2 regions of the Vibrio olivae genome follow, and region 1 is predicted to be linked to the other one. Evidence: predicted binding sites of a transcription regulator. Region 1 holds the regulator's gene; the other holds the start of a gene.

Evidence for each region. Region 1 encodes MetJ, which represses methionine synthesis genes. Its sites were predicted from a motif close to TTAGACNTNTANANGTCTAA; they were not measured.
Region 2: the regulator MetJ is predicted to act here: its motif matches at 5,255-5,274, upstream of metA (homoserine O-acetyltransferase MetA).

Annotation. Positions count from the first base shown of each region.
Region 1 is NZ_JBHMEP010000005.1:125,312-141,006, reverse strand. Features, by position in the region: gene hslU (ATP-dependent protease ATPase subunit HslU) at 60-1,406, opposite strand; gene hslV (ATP-dependent protease subunit HslV) at 1,448-1,993, opposite strand; gene ftsN (cell division protein FtsN) at 2,125-2,682, opposite strand; gene cytR (DNA-binding transcriptional regulator CytR) at 2,796-3,803, opposite strand; gene priA (primosomal protein N') at 4,111-6,312, opposite strand; gene rpmE (50S ribosomal protein L31) at 6,617-6,832, shown strand; gene ACFFUV_RS15795 (malic enzyme-like NAD(P)-binding protein) at 7,071-8,345, shown strand; gene metJ (met regulon transcriptional regulator MetJ) at 8,524-8,844, opposite strand; gene ACFFUV_RS15785 (O-succinylhomoserine (thiol)-lyase) at 9,095-10,249, shown strand; gene ACFFUV_RS15780 (bifunctional aspartate kinase/homoserine dehydrogenase II) at 10,262-12,673, shown strand; gene metF (methylenetetrahydrofolate reductase) at 12,973-13,863, shown strand; gene zapB (cell division protein ZapB) at 13,969-14,211, opposite strand; gene glpX (class II fructose-bisphosphatase) at 14,509-15,516, shown strand.
Region 2 is NZ_JBHMEP010000001.1:975,378-991,072, reverse strand. Features, by position in the region: gene ACFFUV_RS04505 (DUF1090 domain-containing protein) at 165-578, shown strand; gene ACFFUV_RS04500 (hypothetical protein) at 1,281-1,526, shown strand; gene ACFFUV_RS04495 (M48 metallopeptidase family protein) at 1,743-2,249, shown strand; gene rlmF (23S rRNA (adenine(1618)-N(6))-methyltransferase RlmF) at 2,246-3,271, shown strand; gene pilW (type IV pilus biogenesis/stability protein PilW) at 3,415-4,134, opposite strand; gene metA (homoserine O-acetyltransferase MetA) at 4,294-5,235, opposite strand; gene ACFFUV_RS04475 (AAA family ATPase) at 5,362-5,757, shown strand; gene ACFFUV_RS04470 (DUF3859 domain-containing protein) at 5,733-6,155, shown strand; gene ACFFUV_RS04465 (EAL domain-containing protein) at 6,169-7,698, opposite strand; gene ACFFUV_RS04460 (ABC transporter permease) at 7,819-8,955, opposite strand; gene ACFFUV_RS04455 (ABC transporter permease) at 8,952-10,097, opposite strand; gene ACFFUV_RS04450 (HlyD family secretion protein) at 10,099-11,073, opposite strand; gene ACFFUV_RS04445 (TolC family protein) at 11,083-12,498, opposite strand; gene ACFFUV_RS04440 (GntR family transcriptional regulator) at 12,933-13,628, shown strand; gene prpB (methylisocitrate lyase) at 13,667-14,557, shown strand; gene prpC (bifunctional 2-methylcitrate synthase/citrate synthase) at 14,674-15,695, shown strand, end outside.

The DNA of each region.
Region 1 (15,695 bases):
ATCAAAAAAGGCGAGGAATTTCCTCGCCTTTTTACTGCTTCAACGAAATAACGCCAACATTACAAAATAAAGCGGCTCAGATCTTCATCTTCAATAAAGCCACCTAAACGCTCTTTAACGTAAGCGGCATCAATTTCAAAGGTCGAACCCGCTTTATCAGTGGCATCAAACGAGATTTCATCCATCAAACGTTCCATCACCGTATGCAAACGACGGGCACCGATGTTTTCCGTGGTTTCGTTAACTTGCCATGCTGCGTCAGCAATTTGCTGAATACCATCATCCGTAAAGCTGATTGTCACGTCTTCGGTTTTCATCAAGGCCATGTATTGCTCGGTCAACGATGCTTTTGGCTCGGTGAGAATACGTTTGAAGTCGCTCGAAGAGAGCGCTTCAAGTTCAACTCGAATCGGCAAGCGACCTTGCAATTCAGGAATCAAATCCGATGGGCTGGCAACTTGGAAAGCCCCTGAGGCGATAAACAGAATATGGTCCGTGCGCACCATACCATGTTTGGTTGACACTGTGCTGCCTTCAATCAATGGCAGTAAGTCACGCTGAACCCCTTCGCGAGACACATCGGGGCCAGAACTCTCACCGCGCTTACAGATTTTATCAATCTCATCGACAAACACGATGCCGTTGTTCTCAACGTTATAAATCGCCTGCTCTTTCAGCTCTTCTTGGTTAACCAGCTTAGCCGCTTCTTCTTCAGTCAAGGCTTTAAACGCATCCGAAATTTTCATCTTACGTTTTTTCTTGGTATCACCAGCGAGATTAGCGAACATACCTTGTAGCTGGTTGGTCATCTCTTCCATGCCTGGAGGCGCCATAATTTCAACGCCCATTTGCGGCGCGGCAACTTCGATATCTATCTCTTTATCATCGAGCTTACCTTCGCGCAATTTCTTGCGGAAAGACTGGCGAGTGCTTGATTGCTCTTCACTCTGCTCATTTTGTCCCCAAGCATCACGTGCCGGCGGCAACAACGCATCAAGAATGCGCTCTTCTGCTTGCTCTTCGGCGCGGAATTTTACTTTTTCCATCGCTTGTTGATGCGTCATTTTGACCGCAACGTCGGTAAGGTCACGAATGATGGTTTCGACTTCCTTGCCCACATAACCGACTTCAGTAAACTTGGTGGCTTCGACTTTCATAAATGGCGCATTGGCCAATTTCGCTAAGCGGCGAGCAATTTCTGTTTTACCTACACCGGTCGGGCCAATCATCAAAATATTTTTTGGTGAAACTTCAACACGTAAGCTCTCTTCAAGCTGCATACGACGCCAGCGGTTACGTAGCGCAATCGCGACTGCGCGCTTGGCTTTATCTTGGCCAATGATATGGCGATTTAATTCATGAACAATTTCGCGGGGAGTCATTTCAGACATAGGGAATTCCTTAATTTGATGCGTTTACCACTATCTATTTATGTTGCGTACTCGGCTTACTCAGCTTCGGTATTCGCGTCAATTTCTAGTTCTTCGACAGTGTGGAATTGGTTGGTGAACACACAAATATCGCCAGCAATTTTTAGCGATTTTTCTGCAATTTCACGAGCGTCTAATTCGGTATTTTCAAGTAAAGCGATGGCCGCCGATTGAGCAAAGTTACCGCCTGAGCCAATCGCAATCAGATCATTTTCTGGCTGAACCACATCACCATTACCCGTAATGATCAGCGACGCCGTTTCATCGGCTACCGCCAACAAAGCTTCGAGTTTGCGAAGTGCGCGATCGCTACGCCAATCTTTAGCCAATTCAACTGCCGCTTTGGTCAAATGACCTTGGTGCATTTGCAGCTTGCTTTCAAAACGTTCAAACAGCGTGAACGCATCGGCGGTACCACCAGCAAACCCGGCCAACACTTTGTTGTTGTATAGACGACGCACTTTACGGGCATTGCCCTTCATTACGGTATTACCCAGCGACACTTGGCCATCTCCGGCGATGACAACTTTATTATTACGACGAACGGATACGATAGTAGTCACGTGTAGGGCCTCTTAATTCTTTTCACTTGGAAGATAACGAATATATGAGGATCACAATAAAAAAAATCAAGTGACCACGGCGGGATCAAAAAGCACAAAGGCTAACCGAGTGGCTAGCCTTTGTGAGGAAATTACTGATTATCTTTCCAGATGGCGCAAGGTTCAATCTTGGCGCGCTGCAGTTTATGCTTGTCTCGTTCGGCATCCCGTTTAAATTTATAAGGGCCTAAGGTGACACGATACCAACTGCTGGTCTCTTTTTTGCGAATCTTGCTGCTGAGGCCTTGAAACGCGATATTAGCTTTGCGCTCTTCCGCTTGTTGCATGGTTTTAAACGCACCGCACTGCATCACATAAGGGATCTCAGACACCACTTGCTCTTTGGCCTGAACTTCAATTTCGCGCTTTGGTAGCGACTCAACGTAGTCCCATTTCTCTTCTGGTGGAGGTGGAAGCGTCTGCTTTGGTGCTTTCGGCTTAACGATCGGCTGAGTCTCAACCTCTTGAACCACCGGTTTTGGCGGCTCAGGATCGTTACTGAGAATATACAATCCATAACCAAATGCGCCAGCTAACACCAAAGCAATCAGCCCACTACGCCATGGTTTACGCGGCGGCGTATTTTTTCTGGCTGGCTTTTTTGCAGCACTGGCTCCACGGCCACGCTTTACATAATCTTTATTTGCCACGGTCAAACATCAACAATTAAGTACATAGCCCGATATGGTAATGCAGAATACGAAAGGATGACAGCATTGAAATGGAAGCGGCACGTCAAATCATCACCCGCCGCAACCTTTCTTTAAACAAGACGCGGTGGCGCAGCACTTTCTCGAACAATCAGCTGCGTTTCAAGCAGACGAGATCCTGCACGAACATCATGCCCTCGCAGCAGTTCCAGCATCATCAACATCGCTTGACGACCAATCTCATACCTCGGTTGAGAAATCGTCGTCAACGGCGGATCACAATACTGAGCATACTTAATGTCATCAAAACCCACGATCGATAAGTCTTGAGGAATACGTAACCCCAATTTTTTCGCCTCTTGAATCGCGCCAATTGCCATCGAGTCGTTGTGACAGAAGATGGCCGTTGGTGGCTCAGGTAAAGCCAATAACTGACGCACCGCTTTAGCGCCGTCTTCAAAACCAAAATGGCCGTAATAGGTATAGCTAGGATTCATTGCTATTCCAGCTCGGCGTAGAGCTTGCTGATAACCTTGATAGCGGAACTGACACAAAACTGCACTTTCCGGGCCGGAGATCTGCGCAATGCGTTTGTGGCCCATTTGCGTCAAGTAGTTCACCGCTTCAAACGCTGAGGTCAAGTTATCGATATGTACAGTGGGCAGTTCAAGCTCAGGTGCGAACTCACATGCCATCACCATCGGTGGGAGGTTTTTCTGTTCGGGCTTACTGACATCAAATGGCAAATCGGTCCCAAGCAGCAGCATGCCATCAGCTTGCTTGGTAAACACTAAGTTCACAAACGAACTTTCGCGCTTACGCTGCTGACCACTGTCGCCAAGTAATACGATGTAACCATGTTCCATCGCCGCATCTTCAATACCTCGAATGATCTCAGTGAAGTACGGATCGCAAATATCAGGAACGATCGCGATAATTGTTTTTGATTCGTTACGGCGCAGATTGCGCGCCAAAGAATTTGGTGAATATCCAGCTTCCAGCACGGCATCTTCAACCCGTTTTCGTGTGGCTGACGAGACTTTTTCAGGGTTCATCAACGCCCTAGATACGGTTGCGGTTGAGACGCCTGCGAGCTGGGCAACATCCTTCATTGTCGCCATAAAAAATTAACCCTCTCAATTCCTTTCCAAGTAGCCAAGACGCCACTTCTTTTAGATTTATGATTTTTGGTGATGAACTAAAGCTCATTTCTTATATTAACTTGATTGCATTACGCAATCGTTTACCTTATTCATAAGAATGAATAAAAAAGTATACAGGACTTAGTTTATTCATTTCGAAACATAAAGTTACGGCTAGATTAACAAAAAAGGCAGTTTGTTGGTGATTTTCGTCACAGATAAATGAAAAATGATGACAATTCTTTTAATTGATACGCAGCCAGTGACGTATTAACAAACTTCCCACTTAACTCAAATCTTGAGGCTCAATATCCAGAGACCAACGGACTTTCTTGGCACTTGGCAGCATCTGGATCGCTGGTTTTGCGCTATTGAGTAATTTCTGCATCACCGGACGCGATTGCGTTTGCAGTAATAGCTGCCAGCGAAATTTACCTGCCCGCTTCGCAATCGGTGATGGGGTTGGCCCCAGTACCATACAATATTCATCAAATAGAGGATTGGCCTCCAATGTTTGCCTGACTTGACGTAAAAAGTCTTCCACCATTGCTGAGTGATTGGCTTCTGCTTTAAATAAGGTCAGATAGGAAAATGGGGGCAATATGGCCAACTTGCGCTCAGCCAGCGCGCTTTGCGCAAAATGGCGGTAATCTTTTTCAAGTAATGCTTGAAGTAGGCTGTGTTCAGGATGATGGGTTTGCAGGACCACTTCACCAGGTTTACTCGCTCGCCCTGCTCGTCCAGCCACTTGAATAAATAGCTGTGCTAAGCGCTCCGATGCGCGGAAGTCACTACTATAAAGCGATCCATCAACGTCCAGCAGAGCCACCAGCGTAACATTAGGGAAATGATGCCCTTTCGCCAGCATTTGCGTACCGATGAGAATTTGGTACTCCCCTTTACGAATCGCTTCTAATGCCGACTCCAAGCTGCCTTTGCGCCGTGTGCTGTCTCGGTCAATTCGAATCGCCTTAAACTCAGGAAACAGCTCTGCCAGTTTGTTTTCCAATTGCTCAGTCCCTACGCCGACGGTGACAAGGTGTGTCGAGCCACATCCCTGACACTGATGGATGACGGGCTGCTGTGAACCACAATGATGGCAGCGTATTTCGCTGCTACTTTGATGATAGGTGTAATAAGCATCACAGCGCTTGCATTCGGCAATCCAGCCACATTCATGGCACATAAGAGCAGGAGAAAAACCACGGCGATTCAAAAACAACATCACTTGGTTGCCAGCCGCTAAATGGCGACGCATTTCAGCAATCAAAGGGGCAGACAGTCCACTATCTAAATATAACCCTTTAATATCCAATACTTTATTGGTTGTTGGCAGCGCATTCCCCGCACGCTTTGATAAAATTAAGTGGTGATACTTACCGCTTAGCGCGTTATGCAGTGTCTCTAATGCCGGGGTCGCCGAACCCAACACTATCGGAATGTTCTCTTGGTTTGCGCGCATCACCGCGACATCTCGCGCATGATAACGCAGGCTGTCTTGCTGCTTGTAGGAACCATCATGCTCTTCATCGACAATAATGATGCCCAAGTTGGCAAACGGAGTCATCAAAGCAGAGCGCGTTCCAATAATGATTCCAGCCGAGCGATCCTTTGCCGCAAGCCAAGCATTAAGACGCTCCGTATCATTCAGTCCCGAGTGAACCACTTCCACTGGCACATTAAAGCGTTTTTTAAATCGATTAATGGTTTGAGGAGTGAGACCGATTTCCGGTACTAACACCAATGCCTGAGCACCTCGTTCCAGCACGGGTTTAATCAGGTTTAAATACACTTCTGTTTTGCCAGAACCGGTCACCCCTTCTAGTAGGTAACAACCGAACTCTTGGCGTGAATTCACTGCCGCAATGGCAACTGCTTGCTCTTGGTTAAGCTTGGGTTTATCAACCTCGGCCTCAATCGCTTGTGGCCAAGCGGCGCGGTGGGGCGTTTTATCAACGCAGACAATCCAGCCTTTTTCTCTCAGGTTTTTCAGCACCGAACTCGACACATCCGCATCGATAAACGCTTGCTGAGAAAGTGCTCCCGATGACAACATGTTCATCACTTTCGCCTGCTGTACTGCTCGCCCTAGCCCTTGCATTAATTGATTCTTACCCGCTTCGGTAAGCTGCCACTCCACGACTTTTGCCCACTCAGCTGGTTTGCCTTTACGCAAAGCACTCGGCATCGCATTACTGAGCGTTTCGCCAAGAGGATATTGATAATACTGACTGCACCACATTAATAGCTTATAGAGCGGCGCAGCCCATAGCGGCTGATGATCCAGAACTTGATACAATGCTTTAAGCTGCTCACGAGCAAAACTCGACTGATCCGTTAACTCAATAACAATGCCAACCAAGGTTTGGCGACCAAAAGGGACAGACACACGCCCTCCAACCACCGGGTAAGCACCACTTGGTATCAAATAATCAAACAGTTTATCTAGAGGAACAGGAAGCGCGACACGCGCAATCGCAGGCTGCATAAATAAGCGGGTAACTCTCAGTTTGCTAAGACGAAACCCAGTTTAATCGATCACTTCATGAGTTGATAGTTTCGTGGTGATTGCGGTGACTGTCGATGAACAACAATAACATGGTGAAAAAAGTAGCAATCAATTGAGGCAAAACTATTGATTCACGCTCAGGGAAACATTACTATACTGCGCCTTGACCATATGGCTTGCTTCGACGAGTTCGATTCAGCGGTATGTCATTTCTATATTATTAACTACGTGTGGTGTCCGGCTTTGAATCGGATAGCGACACGGCCTAAATTGAGGTTCTCCCATGAAAACTGGTATCCACCCAGAATACAAAGCCGTTAAAGCAAACTGTTCTTGCGGTAACACTTTTGAGTTCAACTCAACTCTTGGTAAAGAAGAAATCCACCTAGATGTGTGTGACAAATGTCACCCATTCTACACTGGTAAACAACGTATCGTTGATACCGGTGGTCGTGTTGATCGCTTCAACAAGCGTTTCGGCAACCTATCAAGCAAATAATCCATTTCGATTATTGATTGATACAAAAAGGGCGCTACGGCGTCCTTTTTTGATCCTGTTGATTTAACCTTTCCGCTACAACCTCTCTAACCTCAAATAATACCGATACAAAACGTTATCTGGTCTTATCTCTTCGATATTTAGTCATTTTGACTGATCTAAGTCAGCCTAGTGTCTAGGCAGCCTCGGTACCATAGATTAAAATTATCTTTCCCCCATCAAATGAGCACCTAAACATATGTCTGATGACAACCAAACGCTCTCTGCGGAAGAGCAATTTCGCCAACAAGCCCTGGATTACCATGCCAAACCAACCGCTGGTAAAATTTCAGTTGAGTTAACCAAACCTGCTGACTCAGCACTTGATCTTGCTCTCGCATATAGCCCAGGCGTTGCCGAACCGGTTCGTGAAATCGCACAAAATCCAGACACGGTGTATCGCTATACAGCAAAGGGCAACATGGTAGCGGTGATTTCAAACGGTACCGCTATTTTAGGTCTAGGGAATTTAGGACCGCTGGCATCAAAACCAGTGATGGAAGGGAAAGCGCTGTTATTCAAGCGATTCGCAGGGTTGGATTCCATTGATATTGAAGTAAAACATCGCACCATTGACGAATTCGTTGATACCGTTGCAAATATTGCGGACACCTTTGGCGGCATTAACCTTGAAGATATCAAGGCTCCTGACTGCTTTGAAATCGAAAAACGCCTCATTGAACGTTGTGATGTGCCCGTTTTTCACGATGATCAACATGGTACCGCCATCGTCACCGCCGCAGGTATGCTCAATGCGATTGAGCTACAGGGTAAGAAACTTGAAGAGTCAACCATCGTGTGTCTAGGCGCTGGCGCGGCCGCAGTCGCCTGTATGGAACTGCTAATTAAATGCGGCGCAATGCGTGAAAAAATCTACATGCTTGACCGCAAAGGCGTCATCCATACTCGCCGTGATGATCTTAACGAATACAAGCAGTTGTTTGCCAACAACACCGATAAACGTACCTTAGAAGATGTGATTGAAGGCGCCGATCTTTTCCTTGGTGTTTCTGGTCCAAACCTTCTTTCTGCTGACGCGCTAAAATTGATGGCAGATAAGCCAGTGGTCTTTGCGTGTTCTAACCCTGATCCTGAAATCAAGCCATCGATTGCTCACGAAGTGCGTAATGATTTGATTATGGGAACCGGACGCAGTGACTACCCAAACCAGGTCAATAACGTTCTGTGTTTCCCATTTATTTTCCGTGGCGCACTGGATGTGCGTGCTAGCGAGATTAATGATCAAATGAAATTGGCGGCGGTTGAAGCCATTCGCCAACTCGCCAAAGAAGACGTTCCTGCCGAAGTACTTAACGCCGCAGGCGTGGAATCACTACAGTTTGGTCCTGAATACATTATTCCCAAACCAATGGATAAGCGATTGCTCCCTCGAGTGGCCCGTGCCGTTGCTGAAGCGGCGGTTGAATCGGGTGTGGCGCGTATCGATATGCCAGAAAACTATATGCAAGATTAAGCATCATGAGAGGCCTGAATCGAGCGCAAAGCGGTGAAAACCCAAAGCGCGCATTGAGGCTCTTTAGATGTGGTTCTTGATAGAAAAAGGTTGGCAAATGCCAACCTTTTTTTGTGTAAACACAGCGCCATCAATTTAGAAAAGTGGAATCTAAGTAGCACTATTTCTTACAGCAGACTTACTCGTCATTGTAAGATTCAAACTCAATACCCATTTCTGTCATCAGTCTTTTCACTTCAGCAGGAATATCGTCTGGGCGATCTTTGCGCAAATCTTCATCCGTTGGCAGGGGTTGCCCGGTATACGCATGCAGAAACGCCTCACACAACAGCTCGCTATTGGTGGCATGACGCAGGTTGTTGATTTGACGACGAGTACGCTCATCAGTCAAAACTTTCAATACTTTCAATGGAATAGATACGGTAATTTTTTTTACTTGCTCACTCTTTTTGCCATGTTCAGCATATGGGCTTATGTATTCCCCATTCCAGTCTGCCATTGCGCACCTTCGTAAAAGTTTAGGAATTAGTTTTAGACCCACAATTTTAGCGGCTTTTAAGTCTACAAGCAAAGACATATAGACGTCTAGAAGTGTTGACGTCTCATTTTTAGCAAAGTAAAGTGACGGGGTATGGAATGGAAATGAATGAATCGGTGTTTTTTGAGCAGTTTGTTCACTCTATAACCGATTCACTCCCCATATATAGCGCATTCCAATTAACAAGTCATTCTCTTCGCAAGGAAATCTTATGAGTACTCACAAACCTGCCACAATAGCGGTAAGAACTGGGATTGAATCTGACACACAACATCACGCGGTTGTGCCACCGATTTATCTATCAACCAACTATGGTTTCCCTGCGTTTGGTGATGTGCCTAAGTATGACTATACGCGCTCAGGTAACCCAAACCGCGGGCTATTAGAACAAGCGCTTTACGAATTGGAATCCGGTCAGGGGGCCGTTGTCACCAACTGTGGCACCTCTGCTCTGAACTTATGGGTATCAGCCTTTATTGGCCCTGATGATCTGATTATTGCTCCCCATGACTGTTATGGCGGCACTTACCGCTTGTTTAATACCCGCTCACAAAAAGGTGATTTCAAGGTCGAATTTGTTGACCAATCCGACCAAGCCGCCTTTGATGCGGCGATTGCGAAAAAACCAAAACTGATTTTGCTAGAAACCCCGTCTAACCCTTTGGTACGCGTGGTTGATATCGAAAAAACATGCCAAAAAGCCAAACAAGTCGGCGCTCTGGTTGCTGTCGACAACACCTTTTTGACACCGGTGTACCAAAAGCCTTTAGAACTCGGTGCAGACTTTGTTATTCACTCCACCACTAAATTTATTAATGGTCACTCTGATGTGATTGGTGGGGTAGTCATTGCTAAACAGCAAGAGCACGCGGAGCAACTCGCTTGGTGGGGTAACTGCATTGGCGCAACCGGCACGCCATTTGATAGCTACCTAACACTACGCGGAATTCGTACCTTGGGCGCAAGAATGCGTGTGCATGAAGAGAGCTCATTGAGCATTCTTGATTACCTCAAAACCCAACCTCTGGTTGGCGCTATTTTTCATCCAAGCTTGCCTGAACATCCAGGCCATGAGATCGCGAAAAAACAGCAATCAGGATTTGGCTCGATGCTCAGCTTTGAGTTTGCTGGCAGTTATGAGCAACTCCAAACCTTTGTAACCGGCTTAAAACTGTTTTCACTTGCCGAGTCCCTTGGTGGCGTCGAAAGCCTGATTTGCCATCCGGCGACCATGACTCATCGTGCTATGGGCGAAGCCGCTTTAGCGGAAGCTGGCGTCTCACATCAACTGCTTCGACTTTCAGTTGGCCTTGAAGATGCACAAGACTTAATTGCCGATCTCGACCAAGCTTTCAATCTCGTTTAAGGAGAGGTGGTGATGACTCACCCTCGACAACTACATAAATTCGGTGGCAGCAGCCTAGCAGACCCCGAATGCTACCGCCGTGTAGCCAACATTTTAAAGCAGTACTCAAATGCCGATGACTTGATTGTGGTCTCGGCGGCGGGCAAAACCACCAACCGCTTAATTGAGTTTACTGACGCCCTGCATAAAGATGGCCGAGTGGCCCATGAAGTTTTGCAAGCGCTGCGCCAGTTTCAGACCGATTTGGTCTGTGAACTATTAGAAGAAGATGCACAAACACCGCTACTCTCAGCACTGCAAGATGAATTTACCACATTGGGTGAACTCAATGCGCCGCTTACTGCAGAGCAGCGCGCGGCGGTGCTCGGTCATGGCGAAACGTGGTCAGCGCGCTTGCTTGCTGCGCTTTTAACACAGCTTGATCTGAACAGTGTCTCTCAAGACTCACGGGCTTTCTTGCGTGCACAAACGGGCACTCAACCCGAGATTGACCAAGGTGCTTCATACCCTCTATTACAAGCGATTTTGGCGCAGCATTCTGGGCATCGCATCGTGGTAACAGGTTTCATGGCGCAAAACGATCAAGGGCATACGGTACTTCTTGGACGTAACGGTTCAGATTACTCGGCAACCATTATTGGCGCATTGGCTCAAGTCAGCCAGGTCACGATTTGGAGTGACGTTGCTGGCGTATTCAGTGCTGACCCAAGAATCGTCTCTGAGGCGTGTTTATTGCCATTGCTCCGCCTTGATGAAGCCAGTGAATTAGCAAGGCTGGCCGCGCCAGTATTACACAGCCGAACCTTGCAACCCGTGGCGCAAAGTGCGATGGATCTTCACCTACGCTGCAGCTATCAACCGGAGTCTGGCTCAACTCGTATTGAACGTGTCCTCGCCTCGGGTCGCGGTGCAAAGATCATTACCTCACTGGACGATGTCCTACTGATTGAGCTCAGTTTCGCCTCAGGTCATGATTTTAAGCGCTTGCAAACCAATGTGTTAGAGACCTTGAAGCGAGCCCAGCTTCAACCCTTAGCCTATGAAGTACAAAGTGACCAACATGTTCTTCAGTTGGCGTACACGGCGGAAATCGCCACGGGCGCGCTGAGCTTTCTTCAAGACATGGCAACCGAAGCCGATCTCAAACTTAAAGAAGGGTATTGTTTAGTCGCCGCGGTGGGGGCCGGCGTCACCAAAAACCCAAATCACTGTTATGGCTTCTACCAACAACTGAAAAACGCCCCGGTTGAATTTATTTCTGAGACCGACTCTGCGCTCAGTTTGGTGGCGGTACTGCGCTCAACGGAAACTCAAAGTCTGGTTGAAGGCATTCATACTCAGCTTTTTCAAGCGCAAAAGCGCGTGGCCATCGTATTGTGTGGTAAAGGCAATATCGGAACCAGTTGGCTTAAACTATTCGCAGAGCAAAAACCGGAAATCGAAAAACGTCACGGCATGAATTTCGAGCTAATTGCAGTGGTCGATAGCCAAACATATTGGTTTGATGAACAAGGGATCGATCCCAATACCGTCGATGCTCGATTCGCCGATGAAGCAATCTCCTACCAAGATAACGAGTGGATCCAACGCATTGGGGCAATTCAAAGTTTTGATGATGCCGTGGTACTGGATGTCACCGCCAGCAAAGAACTTGCTGCGCGCTATCTAGAAATCGCAGAGCAAGGCATGCACCTAATCTCGGCGAATAAAGTCGCGGGTTCTGCATCGGGTGATTATTATCATCAAGTGCAAGACGCGTTCTTTAAAATCAACCGTCATTGGTTATATAACGCAACCGTTGGTGCTGGGTTACCGATTAATCATACCGTTCGCGACTTGCGCGAAAGCGGCGATGAAATCGTCGCCCTATCCGGTATTTTCTCCGGTACCCTATCATGGCTTTTCCAGCAATATGATGGCAGCGTCCCGTTTATCGAACTGGTGGATCTTGCTTGGCAGCAAGGCTTGACCGAGCCGGACCCTCGTAGCGATCTAGATGGCTCAGATGTCATGCGTAAATTAGTGATTTTGGCCCGTGAATCAGGGCTTCAGCTTGAACCCGAACAGGTTAAAGTCGAGTCTTTAGTCCCTGCAGAATTGCGCGAGATGACACTGGACGACTTCCTCGATAACGGCAACCTTCTGAGCGAACGTTTAGCGGAACGTTTAGAGAAAGCGCAGCGGGAAGAGAAAGTGCTGCGCTACGTGGCTCGCCTTGAGAAAAATGGTCAAGCTAGCGTGTGTGTCGAAGCCTTGAATAAAGAACATGCGCTCGCTAACCTACTGCCTTGCGATAATATCTTCGCGATTGAGAGTAAGTGGTACAAAGACAACCCGCTGGTGATTCGCGGCCCAGGAGCAGGGCGTGAAGTCACCGCTGGCGCGATTCAATCAGACTTGAACCTTCTGGCCAGCATGCTGTGATTAAAGGCCGCCACTTGCATAATGTAAGTGGCGGCTTTGTTGTGTTCACTTCCCTTCTTCCCCACCGCTGTTTCACCTCACAGTTTCGCAACTTGCTCAAACCCCGATATGCTTAAATAGCCACCAGAACGCTTGATGCAACGAATGATTGAGAAACCCTCATTATTAACTTGAGAAAAATTCATAATGAGACAGTTGACATTAAAAGCTATTCATTACATTCTTTGGACATATAGACGTCTAAACGTAAAAATAATTTTTAGTTGATGGATGTGGTTGGTCACCACAGGAGAAAACACATGGGATATACGCACGCTGGGCACATTGACGCCTTAAACCAGAACATTGCTGAACTGTCAGACAACATCAATGTGTCATTTGAATTCTTTCCGCCAAGCAGCGAAAAGATGGAGGAAACATTGTGGAATTCGGTACATCGCCTAAAAACACTGCAACCGAAGTTTGTCTCGGTGACGTATGGCGCGAACTCTGGCGAGCGTGATCGCACGCATTCGATCATCAAAGAAATTAAATCTCAAACCGGCTTGGTCGCCACACCCCACCTCACCTGTATTGATGCCAGCCGCGAAGAGCTGACAAAAATTGCCGATGACTACTGGGCCAATGGCATTGAGAGCATTGTTGCTCTGCGTGGCGATATTCCACCGGGTGGCGGCGCACCACAAATGTATGCGTCCGATCTGGTTGAATTGTTAAAGTCGCGCCACGATTTTGATATTTCGGTTGCCGCATTTCCTGAAGTTCACCCAGAAGCGAAAAGTGCGCAAGCCGATCTTTTGAACCTGAAACGCAAAGTAGATGCGGGCGCCAATCGCGCGATTACTCAGTTCTTTTTCGATGTAGAAAGTTATCTGCGTTTTCGTGATCGCTGCGTAGCCGCTGGTATTGATGTCGAAATCGTCCCTGGCATCCTACCGGTTTCAAACTTTAAGCAGGCCTCCCGCTTTGCGGCGCAAAACAACGTCAAAGTCCCCGGTTGGATGGCACGTCAATTTGAAGGATTGGACGACGATCCAACCACTCGCCAACTGGTCGGAGCGAGCCAAGCGATCGATATGGTACGCGTGCTTAGCCGTGAAGGGGTGAAAGACTTCCACTTCTACACCCTGAACCGAGCTGAGATGACTTACGCCCTGTGTCATACGCTAGGTGTGCGCCCAAAAGCGTAACGGGACACCCAACATGAAGGGTTGACCGCCTCCATGTTTATCCCATAAAAAAACGCCAACTTCATATTGGCGTTTTTCGTTCAAGTATCACTTTGCAGCAAAGGCTTATTCCACTTCATCCATTTTGCCAAGCAAGTTACGAATACGCTCTTGCCATGCTTGATGCTCTTGCTGCATCTGTTGTGATTTTTGCTCTAACTCTTCACGGCTGCTGCGTAACTCTTCAGCTTCAGTCGTCAGTTTCGCTTTTTCTTCTTTTAGTTCTTCAACTTCCATTTGCAATAGTGCAATGGTATCGACTGCGGTTTGAATTTTTGCTTCTAGTTGCTCTAGTACTTCAAAAGACATGTTTGCCTACCCTTAATATCATTCGGTTTAGTGTCACCCTGCGTTCATTCTACTCAGCCACATCCCTAGACACACGCGCTATATTTGCAAATGTGGTCTATTCGGCTAAAAAATCAGCGTGATTTAACACAGATCTGACCTGAACGCGTATTTGTTCTTAAACCACCCCACTTTAAAAGCTTGCTTTGATGCAGTTCAAGTTACATCACCACAAAAAAATCAATCTCAAACCATTGATATGCTAAAATCTCGCCAGTTTATTTTCCCTTTCGATCAATCAATTTTGGGAGTCTTCACATGAAGCGCGATTTAGCAATGGCCTTTTCTCGAGTCACAGAAGGGGCAGCATTAGCAGGATATAAATGGTTGGGACGCGGTGATAAAAATGCCGCAGATGGTGCCGCAGTGGAAGTGATGCGAACCTTACTCAATAAAACCGAAATCCAAGGAGAAATCGTGATTGGCGAAGGCGAAATCGATGATGCGCCTATGCTGTATATTGGAGAGAAAGTGGGGCTTGGCGGTGACGAAGTGGACATCGCTGTCGACCCAATTGAAGGCACACGTATGACGGCCATGGGCCAATCCAACGCACTTGCCGTCTTGGCCGCTGGTGAAAAAGGCAGCTTCCTCAAAGCGCCCGACATGTATATGGAAAAACTGGTAGTAGGCCCTGGAGCGAAAGGCTGCATCGACCTCAATAAGCCACTCAAAGAAAATCTAGAAAATGTCGCCAAGGCATTGAATAAAACGTTAGATACGTTAGTCGTTGTTACATTGGCCAAACCGCGTCATGACAAAGTCATTGCTGACATGCAAGCCATGGGAGTTCGCGTATTTGCCGTGCCGGACGGCGATGTGGCCGCCTCTATTTTGACCTGTATGCCAGACAGTGAAGTGGATATGATGTATTGCATTGGCGGGGCGCCTGAAGGTGTCGTGTCGGCTGCCGTGATTCGTGCTCTCGATGGTGATATGCACGGGCGCTTGCTGCCTCGCCATAAAGTCAAAGGTGAAACCGAGGATAACCGTATTCTTGGCGCTAATGAAGTACGACGCTGCCAAGAAATGGGCGTAACACCAGAAGTGGTTCTAACCATGCAAGACATGGCACGCAGTGACAATGTGGTGTTTGCCGCAACCGGCATCACCAAAGGCGATCTTCTTGATGGTATCACTCGTCAAGGAAACATCGCCACCACAGAAACCTTATTGGTGCGTGGACGCTGCCGCACTATTCGTCGTATCAAATCGACCCATTATTTGGATCGTAAAGACCCAGAAGTCTTGGATCTTATTCTTTAGGTAATAAAGGGGGACGCTGACTAAACATCGTCCCCTGAGCACCAAAACCGTCGCTCAACACTGCGGTCAGCCTAAACCAGCACTACCCTCAATCTAAGCAAGTATCATTGCCCCCCTGAACAAATATATTCGTCACCCTCAACTTGATTCAGAGTCTATCCCTCACTCACCCAACTCAA
Region 2 (15,695 bases), on a different contig from region 1:
ATCCAAGAGCTATAACAAACCAATTCAACAGCGATTCGCAACTCTTGGCGCTTTCACTTCGGGTTGAATTTAGTGTTTACGGCGCAGCGCTTAAGTTCAGTGTTTGCGCTGCTCACACGTTAATTGGGCGTTAGCTTCATACATCAAACAACAGGATATACAGCATGAAAAATGTATTTACTAGAATATCTTTGGTACTGTCAGGTTTTCTAGCTGGAAGTATACAACTAGCTGCTGCATCTACACTTGAATGTGGGAAATATGTCGGTTGTGAAAGGAAGTTCTGCGAAATAGAACAGCAAATTGTTATTGCTGACAATAAAGGTAACCAAGCTAAAGTGGAAGGGCTTAAAATCGCTTTGAATCAGTCGAAGTTAACCTGTACGAATGAATTACTTATTGAAGACTTAACTTCTGAAATGTCCGAAATTAAAGATGAAATAAGTGAATATGAATCTGATTTACTTAAGGCTAAAAACGATAATAAGCCAGATAAAGTTAAGAAGTATGTAGATAAGATCGCGGAAGAAAAGCGAAAACTTAGTCAGCTAACAGAAGAGCTGAACACGTTAAAATAAAGCATACAAGAAACTCAAGAATGGTTTGGCCGGATTGATGAGGTCAATATGATGAAAAGAATTGTAGTCATAGGTTCTGACGGTTCAGGGAAATCTATATTTTCGACGTTATTATGCAAAGAGTTGATTTTACCTGTCCATCGTCTCGATCAACTTCACTCTTAGTTATAGTCTCTTTCGTTATTTCGGTCTGTCGCACCATGCCATGGAATGACATGCCAACGTCACGAAATTCGCACTCACCTCACCCGCCTGCGAGGTTTTTCGATCACTTTTTTTTCAGTTTTGTTGTTACGAAAAATCTGTCTATTTGTATAGCGCTCTTAATCCGCTAAGAGCCCTATATTACAGGGCTGTAGAGTAGGGGCCCCATCTCAATTTACCCTCTAGATAGCGTTATACAAAATTTCAATCATTTCAGTTTTTTTCAGTAAATTGAAAAAATGAAGATCTCTAAAGATCTGCTTTTCTTTTCTAACTATATGAAAAGTAAGAGTTACGTAATTTTTCGTGGGTTTTTGAACGATCTTTAAGGTAGTGTGAACGATCTCGATGAGGTGATGAGAGCCTTGTAACGGCAAGGGATGAAGAAGAGTTTGAGTCCAAAATCATTTTTTCAAAACGTTTCTCATGATAAATCATCGAAAAGTGGTCTAGGATAGAAAACCAAGAGGCGCGAAAAATGGGATTTTGTGTGTTTAGATGAAAACTAGTAAGCCAATACAAGCCGAAATCGTCGAGTTTAAATGTGAAGAGTGCAATCAAGGTGTTTATCGAGTCGATAACTCTATGGACCCACTACCAAACCGTTGGGGACATAAATGCACTAACTGTGGACAACAAGGGTATTTCCCTTTTGCATACCCTTACATCAAATATAAGAACCAACAGTTCGTGCTAGAGAAGCACATTGTAAAAGTGAATCCTAAGCCGCCATATTTTATCTAATTTATATCTGTCGCCATTTTATCGCCATTATTATTTAATATTAATGTAACGTAATGATTTTATTGAGTTTAATTGTCGACCGATAAATCCACGCGTTTCATTTTAATCCTCAGGAATTTTGAAGAGTCAGAGTCTATCCGAAAGGCGATGAATGGCAAGTGAGAATAAGGTACACTTGGCGCCGTTTTTTGTGGTGAACCTGTTTAGGCGAACGTTATGCACCCATCCTTAAAGTATATTCAAGGCTATCCCCCAACAATTATCGAGCAGGTTAGTCGTTTAATTGAAAGTGACCAACTGAGTGTCTGGTTTGAGCGTAAATATCCAGAGACACACCAAATTCAAAGTGAAAAAGCGTTATTTGAATACACTATGGCGATTAAAAATCGTTACATGAGAAAGAGCTCGCCGCTTAGTAAAGCGATTTATGATAGTAAAATTCACTTAATTCATAATGCGCTAGGGCTACATACCTATGCGACGAAAGTACACGGCAATAAAATTAAAACTAAGAATGAAATCCGTATTGCGAGTGTATTTAAAAAAGCACCTGAACCGTTATTGCGGATGCTGGTGGTCCATGAACTAGCCCATATTAAAGAGAAACAGCACGATAAAGCCTTTTATCAACTGTGTTGCCATATGCTGCCTGACTATCATCAGCTTGAGCTTGATGCTCGGTTATTTTTGATTTGTCAGGAATTGAATGAGGAAAGATCATGACTCAACGTTCACCGCAAGCTACTTCTCAAAGCGCTTCCGCGCCGCTGAAATGGACGGTGATCAAGTCAAAGCCGGGCCTTCATGCACGTAATCTTCATCAAGGGCGCTATGACTTCTCCGTTTTGGTCAAAGAGCTTCCTGAACTTAAAGCACACATCGTCACCACACCGAAAGGGGAGTCAAGTATTGATTTTGCAAATCCCCAATCGGTAATTTTGCTGAATAATGCACTACTCAAACATTATTATGGTGTTACAGAGTGGCAAATTCCTTCAGGTTTTTTGTGTCCGCCTATCCCTGGGCGCGCCGATTATATTCACCGACTGGCTGACGTTTTAACTTCGGAGTGTAAAGGGCTCAAGCACGGTTTAATTAACGCGTTGGATATTGGTGTTGGTGCTAATTGTATCTATCCCATCGTTGGTGTTCGTGCTTATGGTTGGCGCTATGTGGGCAGCGATATTGACCCTATATCGGTCGAAAACGCGCAGCGAATCGTTGAGCGAAACTCACGGCTTAAGGGACAGATTGAATGCCGGTTGCAAAGTGACCGCACTTCGATGTTTGCCAATGTTATTCGCCCTGGGGAGTTTTATGATGTTACGACCTGTAACCCTCCTTTTCACCGCTCAGAACAGGAAGCGGCACAAGGCAGTGAACGTAAACAACGTAATTTGGCGGCGAATAAAGTCAAACGGCGAGGAACATCTGCAACAGAGGCAAAAAATACGACTCTGAATTTCGGAGGCCAAAAAGCAGAGCTATGGTGTCCGGGCGGAGAAACCTCTTTTGTTAAGCAGATGGCGACAGAGAGCCGATTGTACGCTCAGCAAGTCGCATGGTTTTCAACACTTCTATCAAAAAAGGAGAACGTTCGCTGGTTGAAAAAACAGTTACAATCGGTAGGGGCTGTTGAAGCGAAAGTCGTTGAAATGCAACAGGGGCAAAAAGTCAGTCGCTTCGTGGCATGGACGTTTAAAACGCCTGAGCAGCGTCATCAATGGTTCAAGTATAAGTGCTAAACTTATTGATGATATTTAGTTCCATTGAGGAGGGCGTATGGAATTTGAAATCTATATGCCTTGTGAGCCCGATTGGATCTGCTCAAGCTTTCTATGGTTGTTCGCTGGGTTATTCATACTAGGCTTATTTGCCTTCATACGAATTATATTTTTAGAGTATCGCTCGATCCAACGTCGACATCGTGTTCGTCGTCGGCGACAAACTCATTATTCAAAGCGGCGTTAACCAAGAGCATCATCGCTGTGTAGTGTTTATCGGCGCCATGATACGTAAGATATGTTTTGAGTTGCTGCTCGGCCTGCGAAATGCGTTGATGTTGAATCAGTAAAGCAATCCAGTGTTGCCAAGCGCGAATGTGCCTTGGATCATGTTTCACGCTTTGCGCGAAGTAGGTCATGGCATTTGTGTCGTGATGTGCTTTTAATGCACAAAGCCCCATATTTTCATAACTGGTCGCAACGGATACGTAGTCACGCTGCTTGATCGCTTTTAACAACCAGCGCTCTGCGTGTTGATAATCCTTTTTGTGACATAAAAACGTACCATAGTTATTCATCACATCACCGTTATTTGGGTGATCCTTGAGCGTCTGTAAATAAAGGCTTTCTGCACGTTCTAATTCATTGACTTGGGTATAATAATGAGCAAGAGCTAACTGAGTATGTAGGTAGCGAGGAGCATGATTTTGGGCGACAAGTAAATTTTGCCAAGCTTTGGTGTGATCGCCCTGTTTTAAATAGGCAAGTCCTAGTGCGATACGCGCGTTTGCTTTGTTTTCTCGCTCTGCGTTTTCAGCGCTCGACACATTTGCGCAGCCAGTATTCAGCAGCATAGTCATGATAAACAGCCCTATGTGGCGCATAGACACTCCTCATTTCAAACCGCTTTATCTTAACTGGTGCTTAGCTGCTCACGATCAGCAATATGCATTTTTGCGAGTCAACGTGACGGTATACTCTGCAAAATAAAAGGCCGCAGTTTGCGACCTTTGGAGTGACAACACAGTTTTATCTCAAACTTCTTAATCGTCTTTTGTGAAATTCGATTCGCTGAAATGTTCGAGATCGTATGGCGTTTGCTGATAAACGCAGTAGTTAAGCCAGTTGGCAAATAGCAAATGCCCATGGCTACGCCAAGTCGCACTTGGTGGGTTATCCGGGTTGTCATTTTGGTAGTAATTGACCGGAATGTTTGGCTCCATGCCTTCACCAAGATCGCGAACATATTCGTTATGCAGTGTATTGGCATCATATTCTGGATGGCCTGTCACAAACACATTACGTTTATCTTTGGTTGCGGCTAGGTATACGCCAGCGACATCTGAGGTAGCAAGAATATCTAAGTCCGTATTCTCCGCCAGAAACTCAGGTGAGAAATCCGCGTAGCGCGAGTGTGGGGCTAAAAAGGTGTCGTCAAAGCCGCGCAAAATAGGATGAAATTGATGCTGGATTTGATGATGATATACACCAGATAACTTTTCTTTTAGTGTGCGTTTGGGCAAGTTATACAGGAGCTTTAAGCCTGCTTGAGCAGCCCAACAAACATACAGCGTCGAGGTGACGTGGTCTTTCGCCCAATTCATAATGGTTTTGAGGTGATCCCAATAGAGGACGTCTTCAAATTGAACTAAGCCAAGCGGTGCTCCCGTAATGATCAAGCCATCGAAATTGCGATGCTCGATAGTTTGAAACTGGCGGTAGAAGGTGTTGAGGTGCTCTTCGGGCGTATTTTTACTTGGACGATCATCGATTCGTAACAACTCGATATCCAGTTGAAGTGGCGAGTTCGACAATAAGCGTAAAAACTGCGTTTCCGTCTCAATTTTCTTTGGCATTAGATTCAAGATCAAAATCTTCAAAGGACGGATGCCCTGAGTCAAAGCGCGAGACTCTGACATCACAAAGATATTTTCTTGGCGCAGCACATCGGTGGCTGGCAATTGATCAGGAATTTTAATCGGCACAACTTGCTCCCTAAGTAGTCTAGACGTCTATACCTCCAAACTTAGCGTAAAGTTCAAAGGATGTCGATAGCTTATCGCGGTCTTTTTACGTTATTATGCACGTCCTTAAAGCAATATAAGTGCGCTATGAGATTAACGCTAACATTGATTCGCGGCTTGCCGGGCTCGGGTAAAAGTACATTAGCTCGCTCTATGGGTATCCCACACTATGAAGCGGATATGTACTTTATTGATAACCAAGGGTGTTATCATTTTCGCCCAGATAAGCTTGAGCAAGCACATCATTGGTGCCGACAGCAAACTCAGCAAAGCCTGGCGCGTGGAGAAAGTGTCGTGGTCGCTAATACGTTTGTGCGTCGCTGGGAAATCGCACCCTATGCCAAACTCGCTAAGCGTTTCGGTGCACAATTAGACGTTATCGAATGCCATGAACAGTACCCTAATATTCATGGCGTTAGTGACAAAACCATTCAATCAATGAAAAAACGGTGGCAATCATGGCCAAACGCTCGCCAGTCATAGAAATGACGTCATATGGTATTTACACCCAATGGGACTCGAATTCAAAACATCTTCCGAAAATTCAAGATTTTACGACCGATGTGACGGCTGATATCGACATCGAGTTTGGCTTCGTGGTGAACATAAAAAAAGCCAAGGGTGTTGTGATTGAATACTGCATTGAACATCCCGGTATTTTGAGCAAGCGCGGGGAGTTGCTCGAACCATTTACCGGTGAGATTCATGTTGGAAGTAACGATTGGGATTTCTATCTTGGTGATACCATCTGGGAACCGATTGAGGATAAACTTGGGAAGTGGCGCATGTCGTTGACCATGAACGGACGCGTGATTGCAGAAAAAGTCTTCCATGTTTGCGCGCGCGACGAAAGCCAATTTTGGAAACGCCGCGGGTTTTAGCCAACATGGCTGCCTAGGCGGGATTCGGCTCTACGCTTAACAAGTGTTTTAACGTCGAAATATCAATGGGGTGGCTAAACAGATACCCTTGTAACAGTGGGACGTTTACCTGTTTCAAATACTCAGCTTGCAGGTTTTGTTCAACACCTTCAGCGATGATTTTTACTCCTAAACGGTGGCCCAAATCGACAATGGTATTGAGAACCGGTGTGTTGACGGTGTCTAGGCCGATGCTATCAATAAAGCATTTATCAATTTTCAAATAATCAAACTGGGTTTGTTGAATCACGGAGAGTGAGGTATGCCCAGTCCCAAAATCATCAATGGCTATTGCTACGCCATGATTTCGCAACACTTTAAGGGTTTCTCTGCCCGTATGGTCGAGTACTTGACGCTCTGTAATCTCAACCGTCAGGGTAAAGCCCAAGGTTTCAAAAGCGTTGGCGTACTCAACCAATTTATCGATGTTATTTGGGTGGTGAAGATATTGTGGCGCGACATTGACCCCAAGGTGCAACGCAGGCTGCGCACTCAATGCTGTGCGGTCAATTTGTTTTAAGTTCTGTAAACTCTCTTCAAGTACAAGATCGGTAATTTTATTTACTAAGTTTTGCTGCTCTGCCAGAGGGACAAAAATATCCGGACGGACCAAGTTCATATCCGGGTGCTTCCATCTCACTAAGGCTTCGATTCCTTCAATCTCGTTGTTGTCACTGTTCACGATGGGTTGATACATGACAAACAACTCACGGCGTTGAATACCTTTACGTAAGTCATAAGCCAAACTGTGACGTTGATGATAGCGATGGTTAGCGATGAGCAAAGCAAACGAAATCATCAGCGAAACGAGAATGCAAAAGAAGGCGGCGTATGAGGCGCGGCGAAATACATAGTTACTGTTGGCGTTGAGCAGCACCGAGTAGTTGTAGCGCTCAGAGTGTTCTAGTTGCGAAAATGTCGCCTCATGATATGGATTTTCCTTCGGAAAGGTTTTGTCACCCAGTTTAAAAGTGACGTAACTCACTTGATCGCTAGCGATGGGGCCGAGGCGGTCAATCAGATAGTTTTTGTCTACCACGGCAAGTGCGCCAGTCCCTTTAGGGCTGTGGTCCATGACGACCAAGGTTCTTTGGTGTGGGTCGTCATTATTATCATAGAAAAATATGGATGATTGAGCTTGAGCTTGCTGGTCGAGAATAGGGCTGATATTGGAAATGACCATACCGCGTTTCGAGGAGCATACCGCCATATCATCGCTTAGTAAGATAAGTTCTCGTAGTGGGCTCGCATCTAACATGCTTTCTCGAATTGTCATGCAGTCGTCGTTATTTTCAATCGCTTGCTGGTTTTCTTCATGCAATTGAGTAATAACGTCATCCATACGGTTTAGGTAGGTCTGCGCTTTCGATTGAAGGTTATGAGTGACACTATCATAAGTTATGTATAGAGATGCAGGCATCACAATGACTAGAGGTATCAATAAAAAAGCCAAAAGTGACTTGGTACCCGTGCCAAGCGATGCAAACAGAGATTGAGAAACCATTGTTTTCGCTCGTTGCCTATGTATACAAAACGGAACACATATTTGTGAGCGATAGATGTTAACGAAAACTGACGATAAATGAATGGATGTCAGAAGGTTATGACAAAAATTTAACCGCAATCAGTGCACAGAGCGAAATTGCCGCTTTAGTCGTAAATATGCCAATATTCCCCAAAAAATCACCAAAGTCCAAAGAATGATATAAGGTAATGCAATTTGTCTCCACTCTGATCCCATTTGATTGAGGCGCAGTAATCCAGTAATCGCCGAGGTACTAGGGAAAAATTGGGAAGCGATCACGATAAAGTTAGGGATGGATTCAACAGGCCAAATAAATCCTGCGCTAAAAATTAATGGCATCGAACTCACTAATACAACCACCGTAACCAACTCACGCCTTGGTGTGAGTGCCCCCAACCAAATACCTATAAAGCTTGATGCGAGAAAAAATGGAAAAATGAAGGTAATAAGTTCGGAAATACTAGCCAGCCGATTAACGTCAAGCGCTGCAAAGCGTGACCCAAAATAAAACATCGCCAGCACATAATAAATACACACGAAGACGAAGCTGCGAACTGCCATCAACCTGATGGGAGAGGTGTTTCGCCAGTAACCATCATTATTTCGTTGTGTGCCCACCATCAGCCCGGTCGCCATCACTAAAGTCTGCTGTAAAATCAGAACAAAAACCGCAGGAACAACATAGTCTAAGTACCCCATTTGTGGATTAAAGGTTGGCTTTAAGTTTAGCGTTGTCGGGGTGTACTGCTGACTGGCCCTTTCAAGCGGGACTCCATCATTCAGTAGGCGAGTGACTTTAGCCTGAGCCGCTAGTGTCCCGCCTGCTTTGGCTAATCCTTCAACCACGGTTCCATAGACTAAAAAGTACGACGCATCACCAGCATAAGATAGGGTTGGGCTACTCCCTAGCATCAAGTGTTTATAAAAGTCTTTGGGAATAACAAGTAAGCCACTGATCTCCCCATCTAAGAATGATTGCTTTGCACGCGCAATCGAGTGCATTCGTTTGATAACCTGCACTTGTGGCGTGGCATCAACCATACGCTCAAGACGATAGCTCGTCGCGGTTTGATCCAAATTGACGATCGCTATTTTTTGTTGTTGAGGCGTTTGCTGCTGATAGGGCAGAGGATAGAGCAAAGAGTAAAACACAACACCGCCGAACACGGTTAATACCACGACAGGGTTTGCAAATATCGCTTTGAATTCCAACTTAATTAATGTCCAGAAGCTCATCGTGCTTTTTCCTGCTTAGTCCGTTGCCAAGTAATCAGTAGTGATATCAATAATAACGGGAGGCTATACCCCAGCATGGGAATCAACGTGTGCAAAGTCGATATTAAATCTGCGCCATAACTGCTTTGCGCGACCTGCACCTGAATATAATGACTGACGGGTAACAAGCTTCGCCAAAATTGAGCAAGTGGCCCCATGTCGGTAACGGGAAATGTGATACCCATAAATGCAAAACTGGGCGCAGTAAAAGCACCAGCAAAACTCATGGCTCTCGCGGTATCAAGCGTTAAAAAGTAGAAAAAAGCCCCCATGATCATACACGCTATGGCTGTGAACCACTGCGCCAAAATGACCAAAGCGAATTGGCCATGAAATGGCCAATGTTCAACACCGTAAAACCAAGCCAGAAATAATGCGCCATGTAACGCATATATAGGGAAGTAGGGCGCTAGAGTTGTGACAACGTGACGCAATGGTTTTGGCCCCAACCATCGTTCTAGTGATTGATGTTGATGGTTGGCCGCCAGAATCATAATGGTCACCACCACCACCATGATCTGCCACAGTGCTGGTACGATGGCAGTGACCAAAAACTGCGCATAGTTGGAATTGAGGTTAAACAGAGGGGTAATTTGAGTCTGAATGGGTACCGCGTGTGCCATGGCACCTGATAGAGTTTGGCTTCCTTGTGATAGGCCACTCAATGTTTCAATTTGTGCGTTAAAGGTCGCATGCGCTTGCGTGAGGGCCGAGTTTATCAGTTTTCCCACCAATACATATTGACTGTTGTAAAACGCAGACACTTGCGGAGATAGGCCTTTTACCGTGTCTTTTTCAAAATCGACAGGAATAACCAGATAGGCATAAATATCACCTTCGATAAGCGCTTGTTTGGCAGACGAAACATCATTCGGCATCTGAGTAACGTTCATCGTAGGACTGGCATTCACGTTGCGCACCAATTGTTGAGATAGGCGACTGTGATTTAAGTCAACGACCCCAACTGGCAAATTACGTGCAATGCCCGCACTGAATATTGCCCAGATTGATAGAGACAACATCACTGGTAACCAAGTTAAGCAGGCCAATAGCCATTTATCGTGGCGGACAATGTGCCACTGCCGAGTGAAACTTGCAGTCATGTTACAGTTCAACCGCCACGCTCATACCCATACGCAAAGCTTGTTGATCCTGGGTTGGACGCGCTTCGACTTCGAATGTGCGTAAATCAAAGCCTTGGGACGAATCGGTAGAGCGCCAAGTGGCAAAATCGCCCATTGGCGCAATATGCGTCACTTTGAATTCAATGTTTTTGTCAAGTGCAGGAACAAACGCTTGAAAAGTATGGCCTTTTTTAAACTGCATTAAATGATCTTCACGGACATTGAATACTGCCCATGAATCCTCACGATCAACAACGGTGACCACAGGAAAACCTTGCGGCGCTAATTCTCCACTTTGTAACAGCACCTGAGAAACCTCGCCATCAAACCAACTCTCGATTTGTGTATCTTGTGCATACGCTTCGACTTCCGCAACGGCACCCGCTGCCATGCGTTCTTTTTCTGAAGCGGCTTGTTTCTCTTCATCACGTGTCCCTTCTTGCGCCATTTGATACATTTGGTAAGCCGCGCTTTCCGTGTACTTTGCCGCTTCCCACTGGGTTTTCGCTTCATCGCGCTTTTGTTCTGCCACGACCCCATCCTGATAAAGGTTGTTCACCCGCAGGTAGGTTTTCTCTCTAAGGTCGGTGGCCGCTTTCGCTTTAAGCCATTGATCTTTTGCTGCTTGAACTTGTTGCTGGCGGGCTCCTTGTTGTGCTTCTTGAGCGAGCGCCCCAGCGGCGGCTTTATTCGCTTGAGCTTGTTGGAGTTTTGCTTCAATTTCAGGGCTGTGAAGAGTGAAAATGAGTTGTCCCGTTTGGACTTGATCGCCTTTACGTACAAAGACTTTATCAATACGTCCAGCCACTTTTGACGAGATGCTGTATTGCTGGGACTCAATTTGCCCTTGAATTTTTATAGGCTGCGGTTGATAAGCTTGGTAGAAACTCCATCCAATCCAAGCAACCAAGATAAGGCTAAATACACTAAGTAAGGTGACTTTAAGCGATTTCATTGTAATTCCTTAATGTGTAGATGTTGGCTGATAGGCGGTTGAACGGATTTGATATTGAGCGAAGTCGTTCATATTGTTCGAAAGAGCGAGTAATCGTGAAAGTGCCGTCACGTAATGAAACTTTGCGGTTGCTTGCTGTGTTTTGACGCTTGCTAGATTGAGTTCTGCATCAACCACATCGGTGGACGTCGATAACCCTTGCGAAAATGCTTTTTGACGTAACCGTAGGTTCTCTTTGGCTAAGCGCAGGCTAGAGGTGAGACCACTCACTTCTTCTTGTGCTTGTTGTGCTTGGTAGTAGGTTTTTTGTACCAATACGTTGAGGTCTTGTTTCGCTTGAGCACGTTTATGTCGAACTTGAAGTACCGCGCTGTGCGCGGCGGCAAGGTTATCTCCCCGCCCGGAATTATCAATTAGCGGGATACTAACACCGATGCCCACTAGCCAATCTGGCTTAAGTTGACTGGCTAGGGAGTCATCTTCGTACAAGCTGTAATCCCCATACAGGTAGACATTTGGGTAATACTTACCTTTCTCGGCTTTTATAAGACTTTGTGCTTGTTTTTCTTTTGCATCGAGCAAAGCCAGCCCAGGATAGGTGTTTAAAGTTTGGGTCACAAAGGTGTCCATTGCCGGAAGGTGATCATTGGTAAAAAGTGAGTCACCGGGTTCAACCATCACATTTTGATTTAATATTTGAGTGAGCGCATTCTGGGCGATTTTTAGATTATTCCGGGCTTTCTTTTGTTCAATGGTCGCTCGGTCGAGGGCGGATTCAGCTTGCAAGCGTTCAACTCGAGCGATTTGTCCTTGCTGTTCAAGCTTTAATGCATTCTCATAGTGGCGGTTTAAGCCTTTTACCACTAAGTTACGTGTCTGAAGGACATCTTGTGCAAGTAACACACTGAAATAGTATTTGCTCAAATCTTCAAATCGCGCTTGTGTTTCCATCGCCAGTTGGCTTTGTGCTTCTTGCGTTTGACCTGTTGCTGCCGATTGCGCAGCACTAATTCGACCGCCAGTGAAAATTGGCCACATGGCGCGTATTGACGAGCTGAAAATATCCCGCTCTGTGATGGTTGATGTGAGATCGCCAAGCCCGCTGATTACCGCGCCTAAATCGGATGCTGCAACACTCGGTGGCAAGGTGATGTTTGCGCCCGTACTGTTGACAATCTGACGCCCCGACAACGTCACATCCTGATCCAAATAGGTGTAATTGGCGCCCACCGTTATTGATGGCCAGTTACGTGCAGAACTGGCCTCTTGCAGATGTTGATAGCGATCAACGTTAGCGCGTTCAGCAGCTAAGGAGTTATTGTCTTGTTGAACGATTTCCCAAGCTTGGGGAAAGCTAATGGTTGCCGCATTTATGCTAGGCGCTATCGCACCAAAACAACCGATAAGAACCAAAAGTTGTCGCATTAACCTACCTAATGGCTGAAAATTATTAGAGTATATGCTCTAAAAAATACTACCGCAATAGAAGAGCTTAATAGAGTATAGGCATGAAAATAGTCATGAGTTCAAGCGGACTTATTGATTATATTGATGATTTAACAGTTCTGTGACTTGTTAACCTAAGTCGGTAAGCAATAGTCATCATTCACGTGCGTTTAATGGGTACATAATCAGTGATGTTATGTGACTAAAGTCCAATAGCACAACGATGTCCTCCGCCCCTTGTCCTAATACTGCTCTTCCTTTCATCACTAAATCAAAAACCTAGGTAAATCAGCCTGCCATGTCGGCTAAGACATTAGTCTAAATTGTCGACAATATTCTTTTATATTGCCATTTTGTTGGTTATTTTTGGGGTGTTATCTATTTATTGTCGACACATTTTTGAGGCGTTACGAATGAACTCTGTTACATCCATAGACATGACAGCCAAGGAGCTAACGAAGTCGGCTAACCTAACCGAATACCTGATTGAGAGTATTGTTAATGGCAGTGTCCCTAGTGGCGCTAAGATCTCTGAACCTGAATTAGCTAAGCGCTTGCAGGTGAGTCGCGGGCCACTACGGGAAGCGATAATGCGTGTTGAGGGGCTAGGGCTGATTGAACGCATTCCTCATGTCGGCGCTCGGGTCACCACGTTGACGCTAACTAAGCTTGTTGAACTGTACGCAGTGCGTGAAGCGCTCGAGGGGATGGCGGCCCGTCTAGCTGCTCGCCATATTCACCCCAAGGAACTGCAAGCACTAAAAACGGTGTTGGCGGCGCACTCTGAACATATTGAGCAAGTTGAAGGGGCTTCCTATTTTCATCAACAAGGTGACTTTGACTTCCACTATCAAATTATCAAAGCCAGCCGTAATCAGCAATTGACCACATTGTTGTGTGATGAGCTTTACCACTTACTTCGCATGTATCGCTTCCAATCCCCCCGTTCTCACTCTAGGCCAACAGAGGCGCTGCAGGAGCATAAATTTATCCTACAGGCGATTGAACAGGGCGATGAAGAGTTAGCTGAGCTGCTAATGAGACGTCACATTTCTCGCAGTAGAGATTTAATAGAGCAGCAAATTCGGCTGGACGAACACAGCACATAACCACGATTTCATTAGAATTCATTAATAGGAGAGTCACGATGAGCATTTCACCAGGGCGTCATTTTCGACAAGCGTTAGAGCGGAATAAACCGCTGCAAATCGTCGGTACGATTAATCCGTATTGCGCGCTGATGGCCAAGCAAATAGGGCATCAAGCGATTTATCTATCTGGCGGTGGCATCGCTAATGCATCGTACGGGTTACCAGACTTAGGCATCACCACATTGAACGATGTGCTGGTTGATGTAGAGCGTATCACAAATGCAAGTGATTTACCCCTGCTTGTCGATATTGATACGGGGTTTGGCGGCGCGTTTAATATCACGCGAACCATTAAAGCGATGGAGAAAGCGGGAGCTGCGGCGGTGCACATGGAAGACCAAGTGGCACAAAAGCGTTGTGGACACCGGCCGAATAAGGCGATTGTTTCGACTCAGGAAATGGTTGACCGCGTTAAATCAGCGGTAGATGCCCGTTGTGATGAACAATTCGTCATCATGGCAAGAACCGATGCGCTGGCTGTAGAAGGCATGGACAGTGCAATCGAGCGCGCTATTGCTTATGTTGAATCTGGCGCTGATATGATTTTTCCTGAAGCCATGACCGAGCTCAATCAATATCTTCAGTTTTCCAATGCATTGCAGCAAGCAACAGGTAAAAAAGTTCCGATACTTGCCAATATTACGGAGTTTGGTCAGACCCCTCTATATAGCTGTGACCAACTCGCTGAGGTCAGCGTTGACATGGTTCTATACCCATTGAGTGCATTTCGTGCCATGAACCAAGCCGCTGAACGCGTGTATCGACACTTGCTGGCAGAAGGAAATCAGAGCGCGCTACTTGAGCAAATGCAAACACGCAGTGAGCTTTATGATTACCTGAATTACCACGACTACGAGCAAAAATTAGACAGACTATTTTCCCAGTGAGGCGCGGTTACTACACCGATATCTACATCAACCTAATCCAATAACGTGAAACCGGGCTGATTGACTAAAAATTGCTCCAAAGAGAGCCATGCAATCGGTCTGAAAAGGAGTTCAACATGCCACAAAAAGAGTTAGGCGGCGCAGGGCTGCGCGGTCAAAGTGCGGGCACAACATCGTTGTGTACTGTCGGTAAAACAGGGACGGGCTTAACCTACCGAGGTTATGACATCACCGACCTTGCCAATCATGCCCAATTTGAAGAAGTGGCTCATTTACTATTGGTCGGACATTTACCCAACCAACAAGAGCTTGACCAGTATAAGACGAAATTAATTGCCTTGCGTGGTTTGCCTCAAGCGCTCAAGACGGCATTAGAACTGATTCCAGCCGATGCTCACCCAATGGATGTGATGCGCACTGGCTGTTCAATGCTTGGTAACCTTGAGCAAGAGCAAGACTTTAGCCAGCAACTCGCGGCGACTGAACGTATGCTTGCCACCTTTCCTGCCATCATTTGTTATTGGTATCGTTTCAGTCATCACGGTGTGCGCATTGACACCGACGATCAGAGTGAAGATTCAATCGGTGGCTACTTTCTAAAAATGTTAACGGGTAAAACGCCAAGCGAACTGCATAAGCAAGTCATGCATTGTTCATTGATTCTTTATGCTGAGCATGAATTCAATGCATCAACGTTCGCCGCTCGGGTCTGCGCATCGACGTTATCGGATATCCATTCATGTGCTACCGCCGCGATCGGCACATTACGTGGGCCGCTACATGGCGGTGCCAATGAAGCGGCAATGGCGATGATAAAAGATTGGCGAACGCCGGAAGAAGCCGAGCAGCGAATCCTCGAGATGCTCAAAAATAAAGAAAAAATCATGGGATTTGGCCATGCGATTTACCGTGAAAGTGACCCGCGTAACGCACTGATCAAACAGTGGTCTCAAGCCTTGTCGTTTGGCGCGCAAGATGACCATCTTTATGCTGTTTCCGAGCGAGTTGAAGCGGTGATGAAGCGTGAAAAAGACTTATTCTGTAACGCGGATTTTTTCCATGCTTCTGCCTATCACTTTATGGATATTCCAACGCCTTTGTTTACCCCAATTTTCGTGATGAGCAGATTGACCGGTTG